Regions from separate parts of the Brevibacillus sp. LEMMJ03 genome, predicted to be linked through region 1. Evidence: a T-box and tRNA genes for the amino acid it is inferred to sense, from the RefSeq annotation. Region 1 holds a T-box; the other holds one or more tRNA genes.
What was found. The T-box of region 1 lies ahead of serS (serine--tRNA ligase). A T-box ahead of a tRNA ligase gene usually reads a tRNA of that ligase, here a tRNA-Ser.
Positions count from the first base shown of each region.

Region 1 (12,412 bases):
CGGGTGCTCTGGTGGAACGCCAATCGGTCGGGGTGCGGCAGCCCCCTGGTTTGGTAGCAGTGGGACAAATACCTGCGCGCGGCTGGCTCCGTTTCCAGCAAGCGCAGCGCGGACCAAGCATCCTGCATCGTCATCACCTTTGGTTAACTTTCGTATTATGGTAACGCTTTCCTGATGTTTTTTTTGATTTATCTGGATAATTGATGGTATACCCGAACGATACAAGCTTTCCTTGACAGTAAATTAAGCCGTTTGTTACACTGGCGATAAAATATTTTGGCGAAAGGAGCTTATTACTGTGCGGGAAGACAAATTCGTGAAAGAAGGTTTGACGTTTGACGACGTTCTCCTCATTCCGGCCAGATCGGAAGTGCTTCCCCGGGACGTCGACATCACGACGAAGCTGAGCGAAAACGTTACCTTGAACATTCCCCTGATCAGCGCCGGCATGGACACGGTGACAGAATCTAAGCTCGCTATTGCCATGGCTCGTCAAGGCGGTATCGGGATTATCCATAAAAACATGACCATTGAACAACAAGCCAGCGAAGTGGACCGCGTCAAGCGTTCGGAAAGCGGCGTCATCACCAATCCGTTCTCGTTGACTCCGGACCATACCGTCGCCGATGCGGACGAGCTCATGGGCAAATACCGCATTTCCGGCGTCCCCATCGTCGATGAGCAGAACCACCTCATCGGGATTCTTACCAACCGTGACCTCCGTTTTGTGCACGACTTCTCCACTCCCATTAAAGATGTCATGACCAGAGAAAATCTGGTGACGGCTCCTGTCGGAACGACGCTGCAGCAGGCGGAAGCCATCCTGCAAAAACACAAGATCGAGAAGCTGCCCCTGGTGGACGAAAACAACGTTCTCAAAGGGCTGATTACCATCAAGGACATCGAGAAGGCGATCCAGTACCCGAACGCGGCCAAGGACAAGCAGGGACGTCTGCTTTGCGGTGCGGCAGTCGGGGTGTCGGCCGACACGTTTGAACGGGCGGAAGCGCTGGTGAAGGCCGGCGTGGACGTGCTGGTAGTGGATACCGCACACGGCCACTCCGTCAACGTCATCAATACGGTGAAAAAGCTGAGACAAGCCTATCCGGACCTCACCATCGTGGCGGGAAACGTGGCTACCGGAGAGGCGACCCGCGACCTGATCGAAGCAGGCGCCTCCGTGGTAAAAGTAGGGATCGGTCCCGGCTCCATCTGTACCACCCGCGTCGTGGCCGGTATCGGCGTACCGCAGATTACCGCCATTTACGACTGTGCCCGCGTTGCCCGCGAGTACAATATTCCAATTATTGCCGACGGCGGCATCAAATACTCCGGTGACCTGACAAAAGCGATCGGAGCGGGCGCGTCGGCGATCATGATCGGCAGCCTGTTCGCCGGAACCGAGGAAAGCCCGGGCGAATTCGAGATTTACCAAGGCCGCCGGTTCAAGGTGTACCGCGGCATGGGGTCGATCGGCGCGATGAAAGCGGGCAGCAAGGACCGCTACTTCCAGGAAAACGAACAAAAACTGGTTCCGGAAGGCATCGAGGGCCGCGTTCCGTACAAAGGGCCGCTGGCTGACGTTGTCTATCAATTGATCGGCGGACTGCGTGCCGGCATGGGCTACTGCGGGGCCAAAACCATTCAGGACCTGATCGACAACGCCCAGTTCGTCCGAATCACCGGTGCCGGTCTGCGGGAAAGCCACCCGCACGACGTGCAGATTACCAAAGAAGCACCCAACTACTCCATTTCCTAGGACGATCGACGCAAAAACCCCTTTCACGATTGGAAAGGGGTTTTTTTCTAGTCTCCGACACGGACAAACAGGTCGAAACAAGCTTCAAGGAAGGCCTGCTTGTATGGTACACTTACATTTGTGTGCTCATGCCAATCGTGGCGAAGAACGACAGAAACGGGAGAGTGAGTAAAGCAAATGAAACAAAAAAGATGGACAAGGCGATTGATGGGGCTGTTCCTTTCTGTCGCTGTGTTTTTGACCGCGTGGGGCGGCATGGCCGTTGGCGCAGGAGCCGCACAGCCCAACCTGCAGTTGGCGGTTAAATCGGCCATTCTGGTGGAAGCGTCCACGGGCAAGGTGCTGTACAGCAGCAATCCGGACGTGCCGCTGCCGCCGGCCAGCATGAGCAAGATGATGACCGAGTACCTCGTGCTGGAAGCGATTAAACAAAAGAAAATCAAGTGGGACGAAAAGGTCCCGGTAAGCGAATACGCCTTTTACATCGCAAAAATGCCGGATTCCGCCGGCGTCTACCTGAACATGGGCGAGTCCCATACCGTCAAGGATCTGTACAAGGCCATGGCGATCGTGTCCGCCAACGACGCGACCGTGCTGCTTGCGGAAAAAGTGGGCGGCAGCGAAGCCAACTTCGTGGCGATGATGAATAAAAAGGCCAAGGAACTGGGAATGAAAAACACCTCGTTCGTGACGTCGACCGGTTTGCCCACCGACGATCTGGGACCGTACGCACCGCAAACCGAGCAAAAGGAAAACATGATGTCGGCACGCGACTCCGCGATCCTGGCCCGCGCGCTGATTCGCGATTTCCCGGAAGCATTGGAATACTCCAAAATTCCGGTGCTGGCGTTCCGTGAAGGTATGCCAAACGAGATCAAAAAGAAAAACTACAACTGGATGCTTCCCGGACTTCTCAACTACTATCCGGGGGTAGACGGCTTGAAGACCGGCTATACGCAGGCGGCGGGACACTGCTTCACCGGTACGGCAACGCGGGACGACATGCGCCTGATCAGCGTCGTCATGGGGGCAAACGGCGAGACGAAGCGCTTCGAAGAGACCAAAAAGCTGTTGGACTACGGCTTCAGCAACTTCAAGCTGACCAAACAGTTGGAGAAGGGAGCCGCGGTGAAAGGCTATGAAACCGCGCCGGTGAAAAACGGTGTGGACCTGACCGTACCGGCTGTAACGGGCGAAGAGGTAACCGTCCTGACCAAAATCGGCGAGGACACCAAGTTTACGCCGGTCGTGACCTTCCAGGATCTGAATGCGCCGCTGACGAAAGGACAGGTCATCGGGAAAGTGGCCTTTAAAGAAGAAGGGGCAAAGGACAGCGACTACCTGCAGCCGGAGGACGCGGCCAAGGCGGGCGTCAACCTCGTGGCCGGTCAAGATGTGGAGGAAGCGAGCTGGATTCGCCTGTTCTTCCGCAGCATCATCCAGTTTATTAGTAACATTTTCAGCAGCGTCACGGGCAAATAGGTGGTTGTGCCGAAAATCGCACTTCGTTTACAATGGTGAATATTAAGACAACGTTTGCAACAAACGTGCAGATCCTGAGTCCACTTGGGTAGGAGGCAAAAAGCATGGTACAAGTAGGAACGTCCCGCGTTAAAAAAGGTATGGCTGAAATGCAAAAAGGCGGCGTCATCATGGACGTCGTGAATGCCGAACAAGCAAGGATTGCGGAAGCGGCCGGTGCCGTGGCCGTTATGGCACTGGAACGCGTACCGTCTGATATTCGCGCGGCCGGCGGCGTGGCGCGCATGGCTGACCTGGGCATCGTGGAAGAAGTAATGAAAGCCGTATCCATCCCGGTCATGGCCAAGGCACGGATTGGCCACTTCGTTGAAGCGCGCGTGCTCGAGGCGATGGGCGTCGACTACATCGACGAGAGCGAAGTGCTCACTCCTGCCGACGACATGTTCCATATCAACAAAAAAGACTTTACGGTTCCGTTTGTCTGCGGCGCCCGCGATCTCGGCGAAGCACTTCGCCGCATCGGTGAAGGCGCATCCATGATCCGCACCAAAGGGGAGCCGGGTACCGGCAACATCGTGGAAGCGGTTCGCCACATGCGCACGATGCAGGCGCAGATCCGCAAAGTGCAAAGCATGTCCTACGACGAACTGATGGCGGAAGCGAAAAACCTGGGTGCTCCGTACGAACTTCTGGAATACGTTCATAAAAACGGCAAGCTGCCGGTCGTCAACTTCGCCGCCGGCGGTGTGGCTACGCCGTCCGACGCTGCGCTGATGATGCAGCTCGGGGCAGACGGCGTGTTCGTCGGCTCCGGTATCTTCAAATCGGAGAATCCGGAGAAATTTGCCCGCGCCATCGTCGAAGCGACGACGCACTACACCGACTACGATCTGATTGCCCGCGTCTCCAAAGGACTGGGTACGGCTATGCCGGGCATCGAAATCTCCAAACTGCGCGAAGCGGATCGCATGCAAGAGCGCGGCTGGTAAGGTGGACAACATGAAAATTGGCGTACTTGCCCTGCAGGGGGCTGTTGCTGAACACATCCGCATGCTGGAAGAGGTCGGAGCAACAGCGGTCCCGGTGAAAAAAGTGGAAGAGCTCGACGATCTGGACGGTCTGGTGATCCCCGGCGGGGAAAGCACCACGATCAGCAAGTTGATGCACAAATACGGCTTCATGGAAGCCATCCGCCAGTTTGGCGAAGCCAAAAAGCCGATTTTCGGCACATGCGCCGGCGCCATCCTGCTGGCCAACCGCATCAATGGCCAGGAAGACTGCCACCTCGGTCTGATGGACATGAAGGTGGAGCGCAACGCGTTTGGACGTCAAAAGGAGAGCTTTGAAGTCGATCTGCCCGTGGCGGGCATCGCTCCCGATTTTCCGGCTGTCTTCATTCGGGCGCCGTACATCATGGAACTGGGAGAAAACGGTCAGGTGCTGGCGAAGTACGAAGACAAAATCGTCGCCGCCCGCCAAGGCCATTACCTGGCGGCTGCCTTCCACCCGGAACTGACGGAGGATGCGCGCATCCACAAATTCTTCCTCGACATGGTGAAGGAGTACCGGGCCGATAAAGTTCAGGCCTGATCCCACACCGCAGCAAAAACCGGTACCGTCCGTGGTGCCGGTTTTTTTGTCAACCGCCTCCTTTACACAGGTATAGAACCTGTAGTACAGTTAACAATAGAAGTACGGATAAGGAATGCGATGATGAGGCTAGTACTTTGCATGAGCCAGGCCCAGAGAGTCGGTGGCGGGTGAAAACCGATCCGGCGTGCAAAGGAATCCACCTCGGAGTGGCAAAGGTTCAAACTTTGCCCGGAACCGTCCCGTTACGACGGATGAGAGTGGGCAAATGCGGATGGAAACGTACGACGCATTTGTCAACAAGGGTGGCAACGCGGGTATACGACACTCGTCCCTTACAGAGGGGACGGGTGTTTTTTACTGTCCTGCCCGCAGGTGCGTCTGATGCGGGAAGTGTGCCGCAGGAACGCGCGCTTTCCGATCGCCCTGCAAAAAGGGGTTCGACTGGACAAAAGAAGCTTTCCAGTGATCATAGGGATTAGGAGGGATTTCCATGCTTGACGTGAAAGTTTTGCGCAGCGATTTGGAAGAGGTAAAACGCCGGTTGGCACATCGCAACGAAGACATTTCCGCGCTGGACCGGTTTGCCGAAACGGATGAAAAGCGGCGCCAGGTGATTCAAGAAGCGGAATCGTTGAAAAATAAACGAAACACGGTCTCCGAACAGGTGGCGATCATGAAGCGCAACAAGGAAAACGCCGACCACCTGATCGCCGAAATGAAACAGGTAAACGAGCGCATCAAGGCGCTGGACGAAGAACTGCGCCAGTTGGACGAACAATTGGAGCAGATCTTGTTGAGCCTGCCCAATCTGCCGCACGAGAGCGTGCCGATCGGTACGTCGGAAGAAGACAACGTGGTGGCCTGGACCTGGGGCGAACCGCGCCGTTTTGCGTTTGAGCCGAAGCCGCACTGGGAGCTGGCTGCCGATCTGGGCATCCTCGACTTTGAAGCGGCGGCGAAAGTAACCGGCAGCCGGTTTGTCTTTTACAAGGGGCTGGGCGCGCGTCTGGAGCGGGCGCTGATGAACTTCATGCTGGATCTGCATACCGGCGAACACGGCTACGAAGAGATTTTGCCGCCGTACATCGTCAACCGCACCAGCATGACCGGCACCGGCCAGCTTCCCAAATTTGAGGAAGACGCCTTCAAGCTGGAGGGGCCGGATTACTTCCTGATCCCGACAGCCGAGGTGCCGGTGACCAACATGCACCGCGACGAGATTCTCGACGCAGCCGACCTGCCGCTCTATTACGCCGCGTACAGCGCTTGTTTCCGTTCCGAAGCGGGCTCGGCCGGCCGCGATACGCGCGGACTTATTCGCCAGCACCAGTTTAACAAGGTGGAGCTGGTGAAGTTCGTCAAACCGGAAGACTCCTACGACGAGCTGGAAAAACTGGTGAAAAACGCGGAAAAAGTGCTGCAGCTCCTCGGCCTGCCGTACCGCGTGATGAGCATGTGCACCGGCGATCTAGGGTTTACCGCCGCGAAAAAGTACGACCTGGAGGTATGGATCCCGAGCTACAACACCTATCGGGAAATCTCCTCGTGTTCCAACTTTGAGGACTTCCAGGCGCGCCGGGCCAACATCCGGTTCCGCCGCGACGCGAAGAGCAAGCCGGAGTTCGTCCATACGCTCAACGGCTCCGGTCTGGCAATCGGCCGCACCGTGGCCGCTCTGCTGGAAAACTACCAGCAGGAGGACGGCTCCATCGTCATTCCGGAAGTACTGCGTCCGTACCTGGGCGGCCTGGAAAAGATCGCGCCGAAGGAAAGCCGCTGACGGTGTGCGGTGCACAGACAACCAGCATAGGGAAAAACGGCTCTCTGTCCACGGGATGGAGAGCCGTTTTTGTTTGTGACATCAGCGGCGGAATTTTTTGAAAATGCTGTTGCTTTGTACGAATCTCTGTTATATAATAACAACAAAACAGTTGAGTATTGTATTAATACAGGAATGGAGGGAACGATAATGAACTGCTCTCGGTGTGAAGGAAACGGCGAACAAAATTGTCCGCAGTGCGGCGGGGCCGGTTATGACGAGCACGGGGTGGCGTGCCATCATTGTCACGGTGACGGCTGTGTAAGCTGCAGCCACTGCAGCGGCAGCGGGTATCTGGATTAAGGTCATTTTTTTTGCTGGTGCTGTACTATAATAGTCTGCATCATTTGTCGTCTGTATCATAATAACGTTCCGGTTCAGGAGAGGAGGAACCTGCTTTGACTACGCTGCACACCAACCATTACCCTGCCGAAGTGACCATCACCGGCGAGCTGCCGCCGCAGTATGGGGAAATTCTCACCCCCGACGCGATTCGATTCTTGATCAAGCTGGAGCGGGCGTTTGGCGAGAGGCGGCGGGACCTGTTGAAACAGCGGAGCAAACGGCAGGAGGAGATTGACTGCGGGAAGCTGCCCGATTTTTTGCCCGAGACCGCCCACATTCGCAAGGCTGATTGGACAGTGGCTCCCCTGCCGCCCGACCTGCAGGACCGCCGGGTGGAAATTACCGGTCCGGCCGGCGACCGCAAGATGGTGATCAACGCGCTCAACTCGGGAGCCCGGATGTTTATGGCCGATTTTGAAGACGCCAACTCGCCGACATGGGCCAACACGATCCAGGGACAAATCAACATGCGGGATGCGGTGAGACGCACCATTTCCTACACCAGTCCGGAAGGCAAGCAGTACGCGCTGAAGGACAAAACGGCTGTGCTGATCGTCCGTCCGCGCGGCTGGCATCTGGAGGAGAAACACGTGCTGCTGGATGGGCAGCCGCTCTCCGGCAGTCTGTTTGACTTCGGGCTGTATTTCTTCCACAACGCCCATGTCTTGCGGGAAAACGGATCGGGCCCGTACTTTTACCTGCCCAAACTGGAGAACCACCTGGAAGCCCGGCTGTGGAACGACGTCTTCCTGTTCGCCCAGGACGAACTGGGGATTCCGCGCGGCACGATCAAGGCGACGGTGTTGATCGAAACGATCCTGGCCGCGTTTGAAATGGATGAAATCCTGTACGAGCTGCGGGAGCACAGCGCCGGACTCAACTGCGGCCGTTGGGACTACATTTTCAGCTACATCAAAAAACTGCGCAACCAGCCCGATGTCATCCTCCCCGACCGCGCTTTGGTGACGATGACGGTGCCGTTCATGCGGGCGTATACCACGCTTGCGGTCAAGACGTGCCACAAGCGGCAGGCGCCCTGCATCGGGGGAATGGCGGCGCAAATCCCGGTGAAAAACGATCCGGTCAAAAACGAAGAGGCGCTGGCCAAGGTGCGGGCCGACAAGGAGCGGGAAGCCTACGACGGCCATGACGGCACGTGGGTGGCCCACCCCGGATTGGTGCCGGTGGCGATGGAAGTGTTCGACCGCCTGATGCCGGAAGCCAACCAGATCTGGTACAAGCGGGAGGATGTGCAGGTCACGGCGGCCGATCTGCTGGCAGTGCCGGAAGGGCCGATTACGGAAGAGGGGGTGCGGACCAACATCAGCGTCGGCATCCAGTACATCGAAGCCTGGCTGCGCGGCCACGGCGCCGTGCCGATCAACAACCTGATGGAAGACGCGGCTACGGCGGAAATTTCCCGCGCCCAGGTCTGGCAGTGGATTCGCCACCGCCGGGGCGTGCTGCCGGACGGGAGGAAGATTACCGCCGGACTGGTCAAACAGTGGTTGAGCGAGGAACTGCAAACGTTGAAACAAGCCATCGGCCGGGAACGGTACGAGAGCGGCAAATACCAGTTGGCGGGCGAATTGTTTCTGCGGCTGGTGACGGCTGACGAATTCGAAGAGTTCTTGACCATCCCGGGCTATGGCTATCTTGAATAAAAAAAGGAGTGGAAGAGGATGAACAAGCAAGAGGCGATCAGACAGTTGGAGGAAAGCTGGAAGGCGGAGCGCTGGAAGGGAATTGTCCGCCCGTATACGGCAGAGGACGTCGTCCGGCTGCGCGGTTCGGTGCAGATTGAACATACCTTGGCGAGATTGGGGGCGGAGCGGCTGTGGCACCTGCTCAACACGGAACACCACATCAAGGCGCTGGGGGCCCTCACCGGCAACCAGGCGATCCAGCAGGTGAAAGCGGGCTTGAAAGCCATCTACCTGAGCGGCTGGCAGGTAGCGGCCGACGCCAACCTGGCCGGGCACATGTACCCCGATCAGAGCTTGTATCCGGCCAACAGCGTTCCCCAGGTGGTCAAGCGGATCAATCAGGCGCTCCAGCGCGCCGACCAGATCCAGCAGGCGGAAGGGACCGGCGACATCTACTGGTTTGCGCCGATCGTGGCTGACGCGGAAGCGGGCTTCGGCGGACCGCTCAACGTGTTTGAGCTGATGAAAGGCATGATCGAAGCGGGAGCCGCCGGCGTTCACTTCGAAGACCAGTTGGCTTCGGAGAAAAAGTGCGGCCACATGGGCGGCAAAGTGCTGATTCCCACGCAGTCGGCCGTCCGCAATCTGGTCGCAGCCCGCTTTGCCGCTGATGTGATGGGCGTGCCGACCGTGATCGTCGCCCGCACGGATGCCAACGGCGCCTTTTTGATCACCAGCGACATCGACGACCGCGACAAGCCGTTCCTCACCGGCGAGCGCACACCCGAAGGATTCTTCCGCATGCGCGGCGGGCTGGACGCGGCCATCGCCCGCGGCCTCAGCTACGCGCCGTACGCTGATCTGATCTGGTGCGAAACCTCGGAGCCGAACATGGAGGAAGCACGCCGGTTCGCGGAAGCGATCCACGCGCAATTCCCGGGGAAATTGCTCGCGTACAACTGCTCCCCGTCGTTCAACTGGAAAAAGAAGCTGGATGAAGATTCCATCGCCCGCTTCCAGGATGAACTGGGCGAGATGGGCTACAAGTTTCAGTTCGTCACTCTGGCCGGCTTCCATACGCTCAACCACAGCATGTTTGAGCTGGCCCGGGGCTACCGCGAGCGCGGCATGGCCGCCTACTCCGAGCTGCAGCAGGCGGAGTTCGCGAGCGAGGCGTACGGCTATACCGCGACCCGCCACCAACGGGAGGTCGGCACCGGCTACTTCGACGAAGTGGCACAGGTGATCGCCGGCGGCACCTCTTCGACCACGGCCTTGAAAGGCTCCACCGAGGAAGAGCAGTTTACCCATAGCTGATGAAACGGAGGACCGGGGCATTGTCCCTGGTCCTCCCATTTGCAAAAAGTCGTCATCCTTCATATAATTAAGGTAGGTGCATTACGTCCTCGTAGCTCAGCAGGATAGAGCAGCAGTTTCCTAAACTGCGTGTCGGAGGTTCGAGTCCTCTCGGGGACGCCATAAAAACCGCGCGATGGCGCGGTTTTTTCTCTTTTTACGGATTGTGCTGCTGCAGAAATAGGAGGTTCCATGCAAAGGATTCGATACCCATTGTCGAAGGGACGGCGATTTGTGATACCATAAAAATGTATGCAGGGTACATTAATTTGCGTAAACAAAAAAGGGCCAAGAGCGTTGCCGCGCTCCGGCCCTGTACAATAGACGTTCCCCACAAGGGGGGCGGCTCAGTACAACGACGAAGTGACCGCCTGGGACTTCATCGGCATTCACGCACGCGTTAAAGGTCAAACGTAATTTTTACCGTTTTAGTGGGCTTGTCTTGTTGCTTCCACTTGGCAAGGGTCGTGAAAGAATGGTCTCTTGTATATCCTACATCAGCATAGAGATCGCCCGTCTTGGAGGAAAATGTGGTAATCCGAAAGCGTGACATTTCTTGTTCACGCTGCGTTGGATCCAATTGTTCCAAGAACTGATTGATAGGCGGTATTTGCCTGATTGGTAGTTTGACCTCTTTTTCGTTAAAGACAATGCTGATTTATTCCCTTTTTCTTCCTGTTTTTCCATTTGTGGGTGACTGTTGTGGAGATGGCTGAGCACCCCCATAGAATCCAAACAGGCATCGCCAGAATGACACTAAGACTGATCATTTTTTTCATCATGAAAGTTCCTCCTTGGGTTGTAAAAACAGACGAGTTTTCTTCTTTCTTGTAATGAATCTGAAAGGAAAACGTATATGGCTATCTCACGGGATGATCCAGTTCCACTTTGGCCGAGACACACTGCAACCTTTATTAACCCCTTGATTGTAGCGTATGGCGCAGGTATTCCACTACAAAAAACTGGCAATATTTTATTAAGAATTCACACAATTTTAACATCGGGCTTATTCATTGCTCCCATTTATGAGATACAATGAAAATGACTACCGTGAGAAGAAAGGGGTATACTCATTGAACTTGGTATTGACCGAAAGACAATGTCGAGTATGTCAGGTTCGTCTAACGGAGTACGAAATTGAAAATAACAATGAGCTTTGCATGGATTGTTATAAAGAAAACCGTGAAGATACAGGAACGAAAACGGACCTGGGCAAAAAACCGTCTCTCTGATGGGAGACGGTTTTTTCGTGGCGTCCAATCCGTGTATGGGCGGTTTGGGTTGAGAAGAAAGGCGGCTTCAGTCGGGGAAGAACGCGTCGGTTTTTTCCGTGTCAAAAGCGGCATCGCTTCAAACAAACGCGCCGCTTTTTCCATGACAGGGTAGGGACGAACAGGCAGCCCTTTCCCGGCAGGCCGCTTTACGGAACAGGTGTCGGGGGCTGCTGCGGGACCAACTGATCCAGGCTCTTGAATTCGTACCCCTGCTTGCGCGCCTCGTCGATGATTGCGCCCAGCGCTTCCGCGTTGTCGCGGGAGACGGCGTGCAGCAGGATGACGGCACCCGGGTGAAGCTGCGAGATGACGTTGTCGTACGCGTACCGCCAGCCTCTCTGCACCTTGGTGTCCCAGTCTTTGTAGGCAATCGACCAGAAGACGCTGGTATAGCCCAACTCCTTGCAGGCGGCAAGGGAGCGGTCGCTGAAAATTCCTCGGGGGGGACGCAAAAAGCGCATCTCTTTTTGACCAGCGATCCGGGCAACTTCCGTCTGTACTTTTTCCAACTCCTCCCTGATGCGGGCGTTGGGGATTGTCGTCATGTCGGGGTGGCTCCAGGAGTGGTTTCCGATGAGATGCCCTTCGTCCGCCATCCGTTTAACCAGTTCCGGCTGGTCCTTCACGTAATGTCCGGTCACAAAAAAAATGGCCGGCACCTTTTTGGCCTTGAGCGTGTCCAAAATTTGCCCCGTGTAGCCGTTTTCGTACCCGTTGTCAAAGGTAAGAAACAGTTCTTTTTTGGTCGTATCCCCCAAAAAGATGGCCCCGTGCTTCTCCACAACGGACTTGAATCCTTCCTGGTCGATGGAAGGAAGCTGGCCGTCCCTGCTCTTTTTAAAGCCAAAATGGTACGCCGTATCCGGATGGGCAGCCGCATGTGCCGTAACGATGGTAACGAGCAGCAAGACAGCGGAAAGAATGGTGAAGCGCTTCATGGTAACCCGCCCTCCTTTGTGACAATAGGCTTCCCGTTTTCTCCTAGCGATATTGTCCCAACAATGTTGGGAAGTTATGTACCGTACCGCGACAAGGCTCTTCGGGAAAGGAACAGCGCGGTGCCACAAACAAAGCGGCCTTCCCCTGCCGCATGGACCGGGAAGGCCGGACGTCCTCAAGCCTCCTCCCAGGGAACGGG
Region 1 is NZ_VKJN01000012.1:1,052-13,463, forward strand. It holds gene FOI68_RS15535 (YaaC family protein) at 1-128, opposite strand, end outside; gene guaB (IMP dehydrogenase) at 299-1,759, shown strand; gene FOI68_RS15545 (D-alanyl-D-alanine carboxypeptidase family protein) at 1,937-3,241, shown strand; gene pdxS (pyridoxal 5'-phosphate synthase lyase subunit PdxS) at 3,346-4,230, shown strand; gene pdxT (pyridoxal 5'-phosphate synthase glutaminase subunit PdxT) at 4,241-4,831, shown strand; T-box leader at 4,943-5,170, shown strand; gene serS (serine--tRNA ligase) at 5,325-6,614, shown strand; gene aceB (malate synthase A) at 7,052-8,662, shown strand; gene aceA (isocitrate lyase) at 8,681-9,961, shown strand; tRNA gene FOI68_RS15575 (tRNA-Arg) at 10,047-10,123, shown strand; gene FOI68_RS23550 (hypothetical protein) at 10,642-10,782, opposite strand; gene pdaA (delta-lactam-biosynthetic de-N-acetylase) at 11,421-12,212, opposite strand; gene FOI68_RS23555 (hypothetical protein) at 12,389-12,412, opposite strand, start outside.

Region 2 (17,230 bases), on a different contig from region 1:
CCTCATCGGTCATGGCCACGACGATGTCGCCGTTGTTGGCCACGTTTTGCTGGCGCACGATGACGTAGTCGCCGTCGAGGATGCCCGCCTCGATCATGCTGTCGCCCGACACGCGGAGCATGTACACCTTGTCCGAGGTGACGATGTGCTCCGGCAGGGGAAAGTAATCCTCGACGTGTTCCACCGCCGTAATCGGCTGCCCTGCCGTTACCTTCCCGATGACGGGCACACGAACGACGGATTCTTCGAAGTCCTCCTGGTAGCGGTCGCCATCGGTCAACAGCTCAATCGCGCGCGGCTTGGTGGGATCGCGCCGGATCAGCCCCTTCTTTTCCAGCCGGGCCAGGTGACCGTGGACGGTGGAGCTGGAGGCCAGCCCGACGGCCTCGCCGATTTCCCGAACGGACGGAGGATACCCCTTGTCGCGGACTTCCTTGCGAATGAAGTCGATAATGGCTTGTTGTCTATTGGATAGCTTGGACATGGACCACACCCCTGTTTTCTCGAACATGTTTTCTATATTATACCATGGGATCTTGCGTTCGACAAACATAAGTTCGATTTCAACTTGACACAAAACACATGTTCGCATTATGATGAGAACAAGACGATAGAACGTATGTTTGCAGGGGGATGGTATCATGCATGCAATTTCCGCACACAACCGCTTTGCCAAAAAACCGGAGCGCCGCAGCCGCATCGGTGTGACACGCGGTCAAGCATTGGTGTTTTTCGTGGTATTCTCTCTCTTTTTTTACTTCTTGACAGAACTTGTGTTCGCATCGGAGTCGGCGTCGGTCGTTCCCGTGAAGGAAGTGACGGTTCAGCCGGGGGACAGCTTGTGGAAAATTGCCGTCCAGTACCAGGACGAAGCCGGCATGGAAGTGCGTGAACTGGTGTACGCGATCAAAAAGATGAACCGGCTGGACAACTCCAACATTTACCCCGGACAGCGCCTGGCTGTTCCCGTCGGAGAGTAGACGGCAGCGCAGGCAGCGGAGCAGGCCCAAGTATTTCCTTTCGTTTGCGTTGTGCCGCCGATGTGTTATAATAGAGCGGCATTACCGAGAGTAGGGGGAGAGGCTGTGGTAACCGACGCGGAAATCAAACGGATCAACGAGTTGGCCAAGAAATCCCGCGAAGAGGGCCTGACCGACGAAGAAAAACAGGAGCAGCAGGCGCTGCGGCGCAAGTACATCGATGCTGTCAAGGCGTCCCTGCGGGCCAACCTGGAATCGATCCGCTATGTGGAAGATCTTGAAGACAACGGTCCCAAACATTAAGATAACGTGTACTGGCACAGGAAGGCATCCACGCATGACGCTTGGATGTCTTTTTCTACGACGAAATGGGCCGAACAGGGAGGAATGCGCATGTCGTGGCTGGTTGTCGCAGTGGGCGGCGCCGTGGGATCAATCATGCGGTACGGATTGGGCTTGGTGATGAACCAGCCGGGCTGGCCGGCAGGTACGTGGGCGGCCAACGTTGTGGGTTCGTTTTGCATCGGGCTCTTGTACGCCTGGGGAAAGGAGCGGGGGTTTCTCTCACCGGAGCTGTACCTGCTCTTCACCACCGGGCTGTTGGGCGGCTTTACGACCTTTTCCACCTTTTCTCTGGAGGTGGTCACCTTTTTCGGAGACGGGAACATCGGACGCGGATTGGCGTATGTGCTGCTCAGCGTAGGCATTGGCCTGTTGGCCTGCGGAGCCGGGGTCTGGCTGGGCCGGCATGTGGGCTGAGCCAGCCGCGTTCGAAGCGAAAGGAGTATGGACGTGACGATTCGGCATCCGGATTACGAACGGGAACAAAAACGGCTGGATGAAACGGTGTCCGCCATCGAACGGGAGATCGAGATGCTGCGCGAAGAAGTTCGGGAAGTGACCGACGACTACGTGAAGCAGGTGGTCGCTTACAAAAAGGCCAAGGAACTGCGGTATCTGGAAGACCAAGGGAAGGACAAACCGTACTTCGGCCGGGTGGACTTTCTCAAGGACGAGACGTACGAGCTGGACATCGTCTATATTGGCAAGCGCGGGATCGTCCGGAGCGATACGTTTGATGCGCTGGTCGTGGACTGGCGTGCTCCGATTGCCGGCCTCTACTACAGCGGCGAGAGCAAGGACGCCTTCTACCGGACCGACAAGGGCATCGTCCGCGGAGAAGTTCGCCTGAAGCGGAACTTTGCCATCGAAAAGGGGAAGATTACCGGAATCTACGACGGGGCGGTCAAGGAGACGATCCACCGGGAAATGGGCCATCCCGACGAGTTTCTCCAGGAAGGGTTTATCGATGAGTTTCTCGCCGCCAATCTGAACCAGACAAACGACAGTCGGCTGAAGGACATCGTGGCGACCATCCAGTCCGAACAAAACGACATCATTCGGGCGGACAAAGACCGTCCCATCGTCGTCCAGGGGGTGGCCGGGAGCGGGAAGACCACCATCGCGCTGCACCGCCTCTCCTACCTGATTTACAACTACCAGGACTCGATGATGTCGAAAAAATTCATGGTGTTTGCGCCGAACCGCCTGTTTCTCAACTACATATCGGACGTGCTTCCGGAACTGGGTGTGGATGACGTCCAGCAGGCCACGTTTTTGGACTGGGCGGCCAAGCTGGTCAAGCCGCTTCTGCCCAAAGGCTGGCGCATCACCGACCCGCAGAAGCTGCTGCGCCTGTTTTTCGAGGAAGGACAGGACCGGCGGGAACGGGAGATGACGCAAAACCGCCTGCGGTTCAAAGGCTCGCTCGCCTGCAAGGCTGCCTTGGACAGCTATCTGCGCTACCTGGCGGAGACGGACATCCCTTTTAAAAAGCTGAGCTTTGTCTACAGCCGGACCCAACAGGTCTTTTCCATCAGCGGGGAGACGATCCGGGAACTGTTTACCGGCCAGTTCGGCCATCTGCCCTATCGAAAGCGTCTCGAGGCGCTGCGCAAGCATCTGAAGCAGGAGATGAACAAACAACTGTTTGCCCATCTGCGAACGATGCGGATCGATCTGGACAAACAGGGACTGACAAAGTTTGAGCGGATGATGGAACAGATCCTGGAGAAGTACTTGTCGTCCTTCCCGCAGGTGGATGTCTTTGCGGCGTACCGGAAGCTGATCACGGATGAGACGCTGCTCAGACGCCTGGCGCCGGATGACGTGGAGGATAGCGTGATTGCGGACGTCTGCCGATCGTCGGCGGTGCTGTTTGCCGAAGAGCGGATCGAGCCGGAAGACGTGGCGCCGCTGTTGTACCTGCGCCATCTGGTGGACGGGCTCGAACAGGCGGAGCAGTTCGACCATACGGTGGTGGACGAGGCGCAGGATCTCAGCGCCTTGGAGATCGCCGTGATCGCCCTGGTGACGAAGCGCCAGTCCTTGACCGTGGTGGGCGACATCGCGCAGGGCATCCACGCCTACCGGGGCCTGCAGTCGTGGGACGAATTGACGGGCGGCGTCTTCGGCCAGCCTGCCGCCGCGTACTACACGCTGGCGCAAAGCTATCGTTCCACGATTGAGATCATGCGCTGCGCCAACGAGGTGCTGCGCAGGATTCGCCTGCCCGAGTCGGTGATGGCCAAGCCGGTGCTGCGGCACGGGGAAAAGCCGAAGATGCTGTCGTACGCGGCTCCGGCCGAAAAGTGGGAACAAACGGCGCGGCTCGTCCGGGAGCTGCAGGAAGAAGGCTTTCAGACCGTCGCCATCGTCGCCAGGACGGCCGAAGAGAGCAAACAGGCGTACAAGGCGCTGCGCGGCGCGATCAGCGAGCTGGTCCTGCTCGGCTCCAAAGACAGCCGGTTCCCCGGCGGCGTGACGGTCATGCCGGCGTATTTGACCAAAGGGCTGCAGTTTGACGCGGTGATCCTGCTGGATGTGGAGCGATACACGGACAGCGAGTGGGACGCCAAGCTGCTGTACGTGGCGATGACCCGTCCCGTTCACCGCCTGTTGATGCTGCACGAAGCGGGGCGGATGACCCCGCTGCTGCGGGATGTTCCCGACGAGTTGTTGTACGGAAGATCATAGAGGACGCTTTGTTCAAAAAAGAAAGAAGCTCTCTGCGAAGGATGTCGCGCAGAGAGCTTTTTCATTGGAATCAGTGATCCCCGTGATTGCCTTTGGACGGATTGGTGATGACGTAGCCTTCTTCCGGCAGGTACAGGTAGTCAATGACCACGCCGTCCAGCAGAGGCTCGTCCTTGCTGACGATCACGTCGATCTCCTTGTCAGTGGAGACGACCGCGTCGTCGGCACCGGGCTTGTCCAGCGCCAGGCCGTAGTGGGCGTGGTCGCTGTGCTTATGCGTGACGTAGACGCGCAGTTTCAGCTCCTTGTCTTCTTCCTGGTCCAGCACGGCTTTCAGTTGCTTCGCGGCGTTGCGGGTGATTTTTACATTCATGCGGGGCAGTCTCCTTACTATTAAAAAAGTGTCCTCTCCATCTTACCAAACAGGAAAATCGATGTGCAATGCGCAAAGTGTTAAAATGGAAGGAAGAGAGGAGAGGAATCTGCATGACCATTGATTTGCGAAGTGACACGGTGACCAAACCGACGGAAGCGATGATTCGCGCGATGGCGGAGGCGGAAGTGGGAGACGACGTGTACGGGGAGGACCCGACCGTCAACAGGCTGGAGAGCATCGCCGCGGAACGACTGGGGAAGGAAGCGGCGCTGTTCGTCACCAGCGGCACCCAGGGAAACCAGGTGGCGGTGCTGACCCACTGCGTCAGCGGGGACGAAGTGATCATGGAGGCCAATTCCCACATCTTTTACTACGAAGGGGGAGCGGTGGCGGCGCTGGCCGGCGTGCAGACGCGGACACTGGCGGGGGTTCGCGGCGCGCTGCAGGCGGCCGACGTGGCCCGTGCCATCCGCGGTGCCGACATTCACTTTCCGCGAACCAGGCTGGTGTGCATGGAAAATACGCACAACCGGGCTGGCGGCGCCGTGGTTGCGCCGGAACAGATGGAGGCCGTATACGAAACGGCCAAACGACACGGGGCAGCCGTTCACCTTGACGGAGCCCGCCTGTTCAACGCAGCCGTTGCGTTGGGACGGGATGTGACGGAGTTTACCCGCCATACCGATTCGGTCACCGTCTGTTTGTCCAAGGGACTGAGCGCCCCCGTCGGTTCCATTCTGGCCGGCGATCGGGCATTCATCGAAGAGGCCCGCTGGTGGCGCAAAAAGCTGGGCGGCGGCCTGCGGCAGGCGGGCTACCTGGCCGCGCCGGGGATTCTCGCGTTGACGGAGATGACGGAGCGGCTCCAGGAGGACCACGCCCGGGCACGCATGCTGGCGGAAGGGCTGCGCAAGCTCGGCCTGCACGTGGAGCCGGTGGAGACCAACATCGTCCTGGTCCGCACGGAATCGGCCGGACTGACCGCCGAGCAATTTTTGGCCCGCCTCGCCGAACGGGGCGTGCGGGCCGTCGATTTCGACGAATACGTGGTCCGCTTCACCACCCACCGCCATATCGGCGACCAAGACATCGTCAAGACGCTGGAGATCATCGAATCGGTCTTGACGGCGTAACGGCAGAAACGTGCAGCATGCGTCCATCGCGCTGCACGTTTTTTTCGTCTGGAGCCGATTTTCCCTATTGATTTGCCGAAAAAAACGGTGTATACTATCACTCGTCACGAAAAATGGATGGGTGTCCGAGTGGCCGAAGGAGCACGATTGGAAATCGTGTAGGCGGTGTTGAGCCGTCTCGTGGGTTCAAATCCCACCCCATCCGCCATCACAAGCGAGATACACGTCTCCCGGAAGCGGGAGGCGTTTTTTGCATGTTCCACGTTGTTCGTGGTCCATGACGTCGGCTGGTGAATGGAGCCGATGGACGATTCCGGAAAGAAAAAGGCATGCCCCGCATGGACATGCCTTTTTTCTCTTTATTTATTTACATTTAATTGCGTTCGGGGTCTGCCTGCGGCGAAGGGGCGGCTGCCGCCGTCTGTCGCGGCGTCATCACCGGATAGAGCAGCAGCCCGACCGCGTAGAGAGCCAGTCCGAACAGCAGCGTTTTCATGTCGGCCGTCCCCGTCTTGATCACCCAGAGCGAGAACAGCGCAGCCAGCACGGCCACCACGCCGTCAAAGAGGCGGGCGCCCGGCTGCCGTTCATACGTCTCGCCGACAGCCACCAGCTTGAGCTGGAACACGGCGGAAGCCAGGTAGGGCAGGAGGATGGCCAGCGTCGCCACCGTGATGACAAAGTGGTACGCTTCGGCAATCGTGCCGGAAATCGTCGAAAAAATGAACAACTGCGACATGAGGTTCGTAACGGTCAGCGAGCGAACCGGACTTCCGCTGGCGTTTACCTTGGCGAACGAAGCGGGGAACATGCCGGCGCGGGCCGCTTGAAACGGCGGCTCCGACCCGATCAGGAGCCAACCGATGGTGCTGCCGATGAGCGAAACGATGGCCAGCACGGCCATGACCGTCCCGCCGGTGCTGCCGATCACTTGGGACAAGGCGTCCACCAGCGGCTTGTCCGACTCTCGCAGTTGTTCGAGCGGCAGGACCCCCATCGTCAGGAACGTGATGCCCATGTACAGGACGAGCGAAATCAGCAGCCCGGCGATCGTGGCCGACCGCACGTCGCGTTGGGAGCGGGCACGTCCGGAGAGGACGACAGCCGACTCAATCCCGATGAAGGCCCACAGCGTAGCCAGCATCGCCATGTTCACCTGGCTGGGCAGCCCGTGAATCACGCCCTGGTCATCCGTGATCGGGGTGTAGAAATCGCCCATGTTGGCCGCATTGAAGGCAAACAGGCAGACGCCGATAAACAGCACAAATCCCAGCACCTTGGTGGCCGTAGACAGGAAGTTCAGCTTGCCTGCGCCGTTCAGCCCCCGCACCAACAAGGTGTGGAAGCCCCACAGCAGCGCGGTGCAGACGAGAAACGTCGTGAGCTTTCCTTTTTCCACCTGAAAGGAAAAGAGCGAGAACAGGACGGTTTTGTCCTGCATGATCGGAAAAAACGCGGACAGATACCCGGCAAACGTGGTGATGACGGCGACATTGCCCGCCCAGTTTGCCACCCAGTACCCCCAGACCATGCTGAAACCGGCGATCTTTCCGGCGCGCGGATTATCAAACATGGCGCGGGCGTAGCTCTGCGGGCCGGCGGTCAAATCGGGCCGGCGGACGGACAGGTTGCCAAAGACGAGCGCGATCATCAGCACGCCAAACCCGGTCAGCAGCCAGGCGAGCAGCACAGCCAGCGGACTGGACGCTTGCACCAGCGTATTGGGCAGCATGAAAATGCCGGATCCGACCATGTTTCCCACCACGAAGGCGGTCAGCAGCCAGAAGCCCCATTTTTGCGAACTCATTGGAATCCCTCCACATGTCATGAAGTCATACCTTGATGTCAGCCCATCCGTAAAGGCGGGGTTCCGGCCGAACACAACCGGACAAGCGGGGAGGCACGCCGCAGAACAGTGCCGCGCCCGCTTCCACATAAGGTTTTACCATTTTACTTGTTTAATTGTTTAATTGAGTAAAGTAAAATGAACGTAAAAAAGTATAACAGTGTTGAATATATCCGTCAACAGGGAATCGTGAGGGAGCAGGGCGGCCGCGTTCGGGGAGTAAATCGCCCGAAGCGAGCAATACTATAGGTATCCAACAATAGGGAAAAGAAAGAGGGATGCCGATGATTTCCGCCAAACAGCGCCAGTTGGTGCAGCATCAGATGCAGCGGGACGAAAGCAGGATCGTCAACATTGTGCTGAGCGACGCCAGACAGGTGGCGGGCGAGATTGAAAAGGCCACCCATCAGGGAGTATACCTGACGGATGGCAGCTACTACCCGTACGCGGAGATTCGGGAGATCAACGGATTGTATTGAGGGCCCGTGACGCGGGTTTTCACAGCGGCAGGGCGGGAAAAAAGTGGCGCAGACCGTCCGGCAGTTCCTTTTGCCACAGCCCCCATACGTGACTGCCCGGCTTTTCGCGGTAAGAGACGGCAGCCTGTTTGTCCGTGAGCGCCTGCCGGGCGGCGCGGTTCCACTCCACGAAATCAAACGTGCCGATATGCGTCTCCACAGCCGTTTCCTCCAGACCGACCACCATCCAGATGTCCAGCCAGGAGAGGGTGGATTCCTGTGCGATCCGATCCAGGGTCGGCTGGAAAAAGGCGCCGGAGAGGGACAGCACGCGTGTAAACAGATCGGGACGGTCCAGCGCGATGTGCAGGGAGACCGTTCCCCCCAGCGAGTCGCCCGCCAAGACGCGGGATTTCGGATCGCGGCGCACCGGATAACGCTCCTCGATGTAGGGGAGCAGTTCGTCTGTAAAGAAGCGTTTGTATCCGTCATGGCGCGAACCGACGGGGGAGTATTCACTCGTCCGTTTGCTTCGTTCCACGGAAACGCCGACGATGAGAAACGGCTCCATCCCTTCATCCAGAATCAGTTGGTTGGCGATGGTGGCAATCCGGCCCATGGTAAAAAAATCGTTGCCGTCCTGGCAGTAGACGACCGGATACGAGAGCAGTTCGTTGTATCCGGGCGGAAGGTACACCTTGACGGAACGGGGAGTGTCCACGTGAAGACTGGGCACTTCTTCTTTGACAATGGTACGTTTTACATAGTCGGACATGGCGATCCGCCTCCCAAGTGCAGGAATTTCCCAACTTAGCCTTGAAAAAAACTGATACAGATTTTATAGTAAATGATAACAGCAAGGAAATAAACCCTGTAATATCAATACTATAACACGTTGAACAGATATTTGAACTGAGATATAACAGGGTGTGCGAACGTGTTTGTAAGCACTTTCAGCACAAGTGAAATTTCCTCATTGTTTTTTAGGCAGTTTTCCCTCTCTGCACGAGCGCGGCTCCGGTTCCGCCGCTGCCAGCGAGGGCTGTCTAATTTTCCACGATACCAGTGACGAGGTGAAAGTGATGAGTGTAAACACTGCTGTTGAACAAACAGGCAACAACACCCCGCTGCAAATCCTTGCTCCGGACGGTACGGTTGTTCGTCCTGACCTGATGCCCAAGCTCTCCGACGATGAACTGCGCGAACTGATGCGCAAAATGGTCTTTACCCGCGTGTGGGACCAGCGCGCCATCAGCCTCAACCGTCAGGGCCGTCTCGGCTTCTACGCTCCGGTGGCCGGTCAGGAAGCGTCCATGATCGGTTCGGAAGCGGCACTGTCCAAAGAAGACTTCATCCTGCCGAGCTACCGCGACATCCCGCAAATGGTGTGGCACGGCTACCCGCTGCACAAGGCGTTCCTGTACTCCCGCGGCCACATTGAGGGCGGCCGCATTCCGGAAGGCGTCAATGTGCTGATGCCGCAGATCATCATCGCGGCCCAATGTACCCAGGCTGCCGGCGTCGCCATGGGCTACAAGCTGCGCGGCGAAAAGCGCGTGGCCATCACCTACTTCGGTGACGGCGCCACCTCCCAGGGCGACTTCTACGAAGGCATGAACTTTGCCGGCGTCTACAAACTGCCGGTGATCTTCTTCTCGCAAAACAACGGCTACGCCATCTCCGTTCCGTTTGAGAAACAAACCGCAGCCGAGAACATCGCGATCAAAGCGAAAGCGGCCGGCATCGCCAGCGCGCGTGTAGACGGCATGGACGTTCTGGCCGTGTACCACGTGGTGCAGGAAGCGAAACAGCGCGGTATCAACGGGGAGGGCGCTACCCTGATCGAGGCGCTCACCTACCGCTACGGTCCGCACACCATGGCCGGCGACGACCCGACCCGTTACCGCACCGGCGAAGAGCAAAACGAATGGGAGCAAAAAGACCCGCTGATCCGCTTCCGCAAGTTCCTGGAAAGCAAAGGGCTGTGGAGCGAAAAAGACGAAGAAGCAGTCATTGAAGAAGCGAAGCAGGCGGTTGCCGACGCCATCAAGAAAGCGGACGAAACGCCGAAGATGAAAGTGAGCGAACTGATCGACGTCATGTTTGAAACACTGCCGCCGGCGCTGGAAGAGCAAAAGGCAGAATATCTGGCGAAGGAGTCGAAGTAAGCCATGGCACAAATGACTATGATTCAAGCCATCACGGATGCATTGCGCTGTGAATTGAAGCGCGACGAAACCGTTCTCGTCTTCGGGGAAGACGTGGGGAAAAACGGTGGGGTCTTCCGCGCGACGGAAGGTCTGCAAGCCGAGTTCGGCGAACATCGCGTGTTTGACACGCCGCTGGCGGAGTCCGGTATCGGCGGTCTGGCCGTGGGTCTGGCCGTCAACGGCTTCCGTCCGGTTGCGGAAATCCAGTTCTTTGGCTTTGTGTTTGAAACCTTTGACGCGATCGCGTCCCAGGCTTCCCGGATGCGCTACCGTTCCGGCGGCCGCTACCACAGCCCGGTGACGTTCCGCTCCCCGTTTGGCGGCGGCGTGAAAACTCCGGAGCTGCACGCTGACTCGCTGGAAGGCCTGATTCTGCAGACGCCCGGCGTGAAAGTCGTCATCCCGTCCAACCCGTACGATGCAAAAGGGCTTTTGATCTCCGCGATCCGCGACAACGACCCGGTCGTGTTCCTGGAGCACATGAAACTGTACCGCTCTTTCCGTCAGGAGGTGCCGGAGGGCGAGTACACCATTCCGCTGGGCAAGGCCAACGTGGTGAAGGAAGGCAGCGACGTTACCATCATCACCTATGGCGCCATGGTTCATACCAGCCTGAAAGCGGCGGAAGAGATCGAGAAGGCGCGCGGCGCGAAAGTGGAAGTGATCGACCTGCGCACCATCAATCCGATCGACATCGACACCATTGTGGAATCCGTGAAGAAAACGAACCGTGCCATCGTCGTGCAGGAAGCGCAAAAAACCTCCGGCGTGGCTGCCGAAATCATCGCTCAAATCAACGAACGCGCCATCCTGCACCTGGAAGCGCCGGTGCTTCGCGTCACCGCGCCGGATACGGTGTACCCGTTCGCGCAGGCGGAAGACATCTGGCTGCCTGATGTAAAACGCGTCGTGGACGGCCTGACGCAAGTCCTCGACTTTTAACGGTTGAACTGCACATGCGGCGGAAAGATCAGCTTTCCGCCTTCTTTAGGCACATCTGTGCGCCATTACGTCGGAGCGTTTAATAAGGAGGAGATAACGTGAGTCGTTTTACATTCAGACTCCCGGAGCTTGGCGAGGGCATCCATGAAGGCGAAATCGTCAAATGGCACGTGAAGCCGGGGGATACCGTAGAAGAAGACCAAGTGATCATGGAAGTGCAAAATGACAAGGCGGTCGTGGAAGTGCCGTCTCCGGTCAAAGGGAAAGTGCTGGAACTGAAAGTGACCGAGGGCACCGTTTCCGTCGTCGGCGATCCGCTGATCGAATTTGAGGTGGAAGGCGAACTGCCCAACCTGCCGGATCACGGTCATGGAGAAGCTCCGGCTGCGGCCGAGCCGGCAAAAGAAGACAAGATGGAACCGGGCTGCGACATCGGCTCCCAAGTGAGCGCCAACGCCAACCAGCCGCTGGACACGCCGCTGGCGCAAGCGACGGCAACGGCGGCACCTGTAGACCGCAAGCACGTGCTGGCGACCCCGTCCGTGCGCAAATACGCGCGTGAAAAAGGCGTTCAGCTCGCGCTGGTGCCGGGTACCGGCAAATTGGGCCGCATCACGCGCGAAGACGTAGACCGCTTCCTCGCAGGCGGCGCGGCAGCACCGGCACAAGCTCAAGCTGCCCAAGCACAGGCCGAAGCGGTTGCACCTGCAGCGCAAGCGCCGACCGGCGTACAGCAGGCGGCTGCGGCACCGACCGTACACTACACCGCACAGGCGGGTGAAGTGGAGGAGCGCGTTCCGCTCAAAGGCATCCGCAAAGCCATTGCCAAAGCGATGGTCAAATCGGCGTACACGGCTCCGCACGTTACCATTTTCGACGAAGTGGACGTCACCGACCTGGTGGCAATGCGCAAGGAAGCAAAACCGCTGGCGGAAGAGCGCGGCGTAAAGCTGACCTATCTGCCGTTCATCGTCAAGGCGGTCGTGGCCGGACTGAAAAAGTTCCCGGAACTGAACGCCTCCATCGACGACGAAAAACAAGAGATCGTCTACAAAAAGTACTATAACATCGGCATTGCCACTTCCACCGATGACGGTCTGGTGGTGCCGGTTGTCAAAGCGGCAGACCGCAAATCCATCTTTGAAATCGCCGGCGAGATCGGCGAACTGGCGAAAAAGGCGCGCGAACGCAAGGCGACGTCAGACGAGCTGAAAGGCTCCACCTTCAGCATCACCAACATCGGTTCCGCGGGCGGCATGTTCTTCACGCCGATCATCAACTACCCGGAAGTCGCCATTCTCGGCGTAGGCCGCATCAGCGAAAAACCGGTAGTGAAAAACGGCGAAATCGTGGTCGGCCAAGTGCTGTCCCTGTCGCTCAGCTTTGACCACCGCCTGATTGACGGCGAACCGGCGCAGCGTTTCGTCAACTACGTGAAGCAGCTCCTGGAAAACCCGACGCTGCTCGTCATGGAGGGATAAGAACGATGGTAGTAGGTGAATTTACCACAGAAGTGGACGTTCTCGTCATCGGCGCCGGTCCCGGCGGCTATGTGGCGGCCATTCGCGCCGCCCAACTGGGCAAATCCGTCGCCGTGGTGGAGAAAGCCGACCTGGGCGGCGTGTGCCTCAACGTCGGCTGCATTCCGTCCAAAGCGATGATTCACGCGGCTCACACGTATGAGCAGGCTCAGCACACGGCGAACATGGGCATCACCATGGAAAACGTAAAAGTGGACTTCGCCAAAGTCCAAGAGTGGAAAAACGGCATCGTCAAGCAGTTGACCGGCGGCGTCGCCTCGCTGTTCAAGGGCAACAAGATTCAGGTAATCCCCGGCGAAGCGCTGTTTGTCAGCGAAAACGAAGTGCGGGTCTTCCACGGCTACGACGTGAACCGCTACCGCTTTAACCACTGCATCATCGCCACGGGTTCCCGTCCGATCGAACTGCCGGCGTTCCCGTTTGGCAAGCGCGTGCTCTCCTCGACGGAAGCCCTGTCCCTGACGGAAATTCCGAAGAGCCTGGTCGTGATCGGCGGCGGCTACATCGGCATCGAGCTGGGTACCGTCTTTGCCAAATTCGGCACCAAGGTAACCATTTTGGAAGGCTCTGACCAGATCCTGCCGGGATTCGAGCCGGAGATGACCCGCCTGGTGGAACGCAAGCTGAAAAAGCTGGGCGTGGACATCAACGTCAAGGCGCTCGCCCAAGGCATGGAGGAAAAGGAAGACGGCGTGATCGTCACGGCGGAAGTAAAAGGGGAGCAGATGCAGTTTGAAGCGGAGTACGTGCTGGTAACCGTCGGCCGCCGTCCCAACACGGACGAACTGGGCGTGCGCGACATCGGCATGAACCTGACCGACCGCGGCTACATCGTGGTGGACAAACAGGGCCGCACCAACATCCCCAACGTCTACGCGATCGGGGACATCGTCGCCGGCCCGGCTCTGGCCCACAAGGCTTCCTACGAAGGCAAAGTGGCTGCGGAAGCGATTGCCGGCCGTCCGTCTGAAGTGGACTACAAGGCCATCCCCGCTGTCGTCTTCTCCGATCCGGAGATCGCCAGCGTCGGGATCAGCGAAAGAGAAGCCAAGGAACAGGGCATCGACTACGTGGCGGGCCGCTTCCCGTTTGCCGCGAACGGCCGCGCGCTGTCTGTCAATGCCGGTGAAGGCTTCGTGAAACTGATCGCCGAAAAAGGCACCAATCTGGTGCTGGGCGCCCAGATTGTCGGACCGGAAGCGTCCAACATCATCGCCGAAATCGGCCTCGCCATCGAGATGGGAGCGACGCTGGAAGACATCGAGCTCACCATTCACGCTCACCCGACCCTGGGCGAAGTGACGATGGAAGCTGCGGAACTGGCCCTGGGCCATCCGATTCACGTGCTGAACAAGTAAACGCACGAAAGCGAAAGCCCTGCATCTCCAACGGATGCAGGGCTTCCTTTTTTTGGCACGGCCGCTCCCGCGGACATTCTCCTCTTTCCACGCATTATCAAATAATGTAAAATAGTGGTTGATCGAGTCGGGTGGGGGTCTGGCAGCATGAACATTACGCAGAAGATGATTGATGATCTGCGGCAGCAACTGGAACGCGCAGCCAAGGATGCCGGTTACAATTTTAACGACCCTGAGATTGTAAAGATGAGTCAACAACTGGATCGGTTAATCGTTGCGCACATGCTGCAATACGCAAAACGCCCTTAACAGGGCGTTTTGCATTGTTCGAAATGATAGAGCAGGTGAGCGCAGGCCCCTTTTTTGGCGAGGGACGCAGCGCCGGTGTAAAAATGGCTGGGGTAGAGGACCAACTGCTGAACGTGTTGAGCGTCGGGAGCGCCGTTTTCCCAGACGAGCTGCTCCTGCTCGGCATCGTAGCGGAAGCGGGGAGCGATCGTCCGCAAATAGGCCGTGATCTCATCCAGCGAGCGCAGCGACAGATGGATCCGTTCCGCCTCCCGTACAAACCGGGGCGCCAACGCCTCCCACTGCGAGGCGAAAAAAAGCTGCCAGTACGTGGAGATAAACAGGTTGAAGCGCCCTTTGACAAACGCGGGGTCCTCCTGCAGGTCGGCGGCGAGCGGAACATCCTCACCGGTTTTCTCCCACGCGTCCAGCATCGGCCGCAGGCTGTTCGCAAACGCTTCCTCGGACAGCGTGAAGAAGTAGTCGTATTGATCGTCAACGGCCATCACGCCTCTGGTTTGCAGCGGATCGAACGCGTCGGGGATGGCGAGGGTAAACATCGGACGAAAGTATTCCCAGTCTGATTGGATCCGGGCGGCACGAAAGCCGGCCAGTATGTCTGCGGCCCAGTCGGCCAGACGCGGGTCGGGCGTTTCCTGAGCCAGTGCGTGGAGGCTTGCCGCCAACTCGTACAAGGGAGAAACACTGTAGCTGATTTTGTGCGGAAGAGGGCTGTGGCCCGAAAGCGGAATGAGAATCATGATTGGTTGACCTCCATCAAGGATACTGTAATCATCATAGTTCATCCTTGTGGGACAATTCAATCATTTGGTTGTAAAAAACAGGAAGGCGCAGCGGATCAGCCTTCCCTCGTTTTGACCTGGCGCGAGTGATTCGCCTGCTTTACCTGTTTGGAGCCGGGCAGCGGCTCGCCGGTCTGTTCCATGGGTTCGTAGGTGTTGTTGTACGTTTGGTGGGGATTTTCGTCGCGCACGCGATCCTTTTCCATGGTATCATCTCCTTCCCGTATAGCATGCCGGAAACGAAGGATGACGAACCATAGGAATTGCTGGTATTCTAGAAGGAAGCATGTCGGAGACAGCAAATGAATGACATAATAAGTATTATGTAACCTTTGGGTCGGAGCCGGACTGCCCGTCAGCCGGACGCACCTGTCCAGAGCCGGAAAGGAGACATGCCCATGCCGTATCTGATTGCGCCGGTCTTTAACTCGACGACGTCCAGACCGGTGCGCATTGATCTGCCCCAGTCGTTTGTGCTGTTGTCGGGAGAGGAAAAACTGTACAAGCTGGCCTCCCGTTTTCTTAAAAATCAAATGGACGAGAGCCGTCTGCTGTTTGACCGCAAAGTAGGGGTGGACAGCCTGTTTTTGTTCGCCGAGTACCCCGATTTGAAAGTAAGGCAGGATCAGGCCTGGATCGAAGAAATCGAACAAAAGCTGAACCTGGCGACGCTGGACGGCATCTGCTCCATCCCGTACGTCATCACGGCCCAGCCGCCGGTGTTCGGGATCACCTATCTGAAGCGTTCCATTGACGGGAAGAAGTTTCGCTTTGACGAGCGGACCGAGGAAATCTTTCTGTCCCTCATCTGGGACAAGCCGGCCCTGCCTCAGCTCGCCGTTCGCCGCTACGCCCTCTCCCTGGAGAAAAAGAGTCTGGAGGACCAACTGCTGGACTTGTGGATTGCGCTGGAGTCGCTGTTTGTGCCCGACGGCAAAAAGGGAGAGATCACGTACAAGCTGCGGCTGCGCATGGCCTATTACTTCGGGGAAACGTTTGCCGAACGGGAGCGGGTGGCCCAGTTTGTGAAACGGTCCTACAACCATCGCTCGGAGATCGTCCACAGCGGCAAGGTGCTGGGCAAAGAACTGGAAGACGATGTGAACCGCCTGCGTCAAATGGCGCGCGCGGTTATTCTGAACACGGCGATGGAGGGCATCACGCTGCAGGATCTGCGCCTGCGGCTGGACGAGCTGATCATGGCCGGAGAGAGTTACGCCAGCCGGTACAAGCCCGCCTTTTTTGAACAGGTACGAATGGAGTCGACAAACAGGAGGAAATCATGAGCGTTTTAATCGTAGAAAATGTGAGCCACGGCTTCGCCGAACGCACGCTGTTTCGCGACGTGTCGTTTCGGCTGCAGCCGGGAGAACGGGTGGGCCTGGTAGGCGCGAACGGAACGGGGAAGTCCACGATGATGGCCCTGCTGACCGGCCAATTGATTCCGGACGCCGGACGGATCGAGTGGATGCCTAAGGTCCGCTACGGGTACCTCGACCAGCATACCAAGCTGACACCGGGCAAGACCATTCGGGACGTGCTCAAGGAAGCCTTTTTGCCGCTGCTGCAGGAAGAGGCGGAACTGGTGGCGATCGGGGAGCGGATGGCGGAGGCTTCACCGGAGGAGCTGGAAGAGCTGCTGGAGCGCATGGGCGAGATTCAGGATCGGCTGGAGTCGAGCGGATTTTACCTGATTGACGCCAAAGTGGAGGAAATCGCCAACGCCCTGGGTTTGTCCGCGATTGGTCTGGATCGGGACGTCGCCGCTCTGTCCGGCGGTCAGCGGACCAAGGTGCTCCTGGCGAAGCTGCTCCTGGAACAGCCGACCGTGCTGCTTCTGGACGAGCCGACCAACTATCTGGACGATGAGCACATCACCTGGCTGAAAGGCTACCTGAAAGCGTATCCCTACGCGTTTATCCTGATCTCGCACGACACCGGGTTCATGAACGACGTCGTCAACGTGATTTACCACCTGGAGTTTGCGAAGCTCACCCGCTACACGGGCAACTACGAGTCGTTCCTCGCCCAGGCGGAGATGAAGCGCAGCCAGCACCTGGACGCCTACGAGAAGCAGCAGGAGGAAATTGCGAGGATGGAGGACTTCATCGCCCGCAACAAGGCGCGCGCCTCCACCTCCGGCCGGGCGAAGAGCAGGCAGAAGCAGTTGGACAGGATCGAGCGCATCGAGAAGCCGGAGACGGCGGCCAAGCCGACGTTTGTTTTCAAGGAAGCGCGGGCGAGCAGCCGCTTCGTCTT
Region 2 is NZ_VKJN01000010.1:171,273-188,502, reverse strand. It holds gene lexA (transcriptional repressor LexA) at 1-484, opposite strand, end outside; gene yneA (cell division suppressor protein YneA) at 642-980, shown strand; gene FOI68_RS14610 (DUF896 domain-containing protein) at 1,086-1,283, shown strand; gene crcB (fluoride efflux transporter CrcB) at 1,374-1,739, shown strand; gene FOI68_RS14600 (HelD family protein) at 1,773-4,016, shown strand; gene FOI68_RS14595 (HesB/IscA family protein) at 4,087-4,389, opposite strand; gene ltaE (low-specificity L-threonine aldolase) at 4,503-5,525, shown strand; tRNA gene FOI68_RS14585 (tRNA-Ser) at 5,641-5,733, shown strand; gene FOI68_RS14580 (amino acid permease) at 5,899-7,332, opposite strand; gene FOI68_RS14575 (hypothetical protein) at 7,656-7,850, shown strand; gene FOI68_RS14570 (alpha/beta hydrolase) at 7,870-8,604, opposite strand; gene pdhA (pyruvate dehydrogenase (acetyl-transferring) E1 component subunit alpha) at 8,912-9,997, shown strand; gene FOI68_RS14560 (alpha-ketoacid dehydrogenase subunit beta) at 10,001-10,981, shown strand; gene FOI68_RS14555 (dihydrolipoamide acetyltransferase family protein) at 11,080-12,462, shown strand; gene lpdA (dihydrolipoyl dehydrogenase) at 12,468-13,880, shown strand; gene FOI68_RS14545 (aspartyl-phosphate phosphatase Spo0E family protein) at 14,028-14,189, shown strand; gene FOI68_RS14540 (DUF5937 family protein) at 14,186-14,929, opposite strand; gene FOI68_RS14535 (small acid-soluble spore protein P) at 15,028-15,177, opposite strand; gene FOI68_RS14530 (HEPN domain-containing protein) at 15,370-16,257, shown strand; gene FOI68_RS14525 (ABC-F family ATP-binding cassette domain-containing protein) at 16,254-17,230, shown strand, end outside.
Region 2: it encodes a tRNA-Ser, which carries the amino acid that the T-box ahead of serS (serine--tRNA ligase) is inferred to sense. The anticodon was not compared.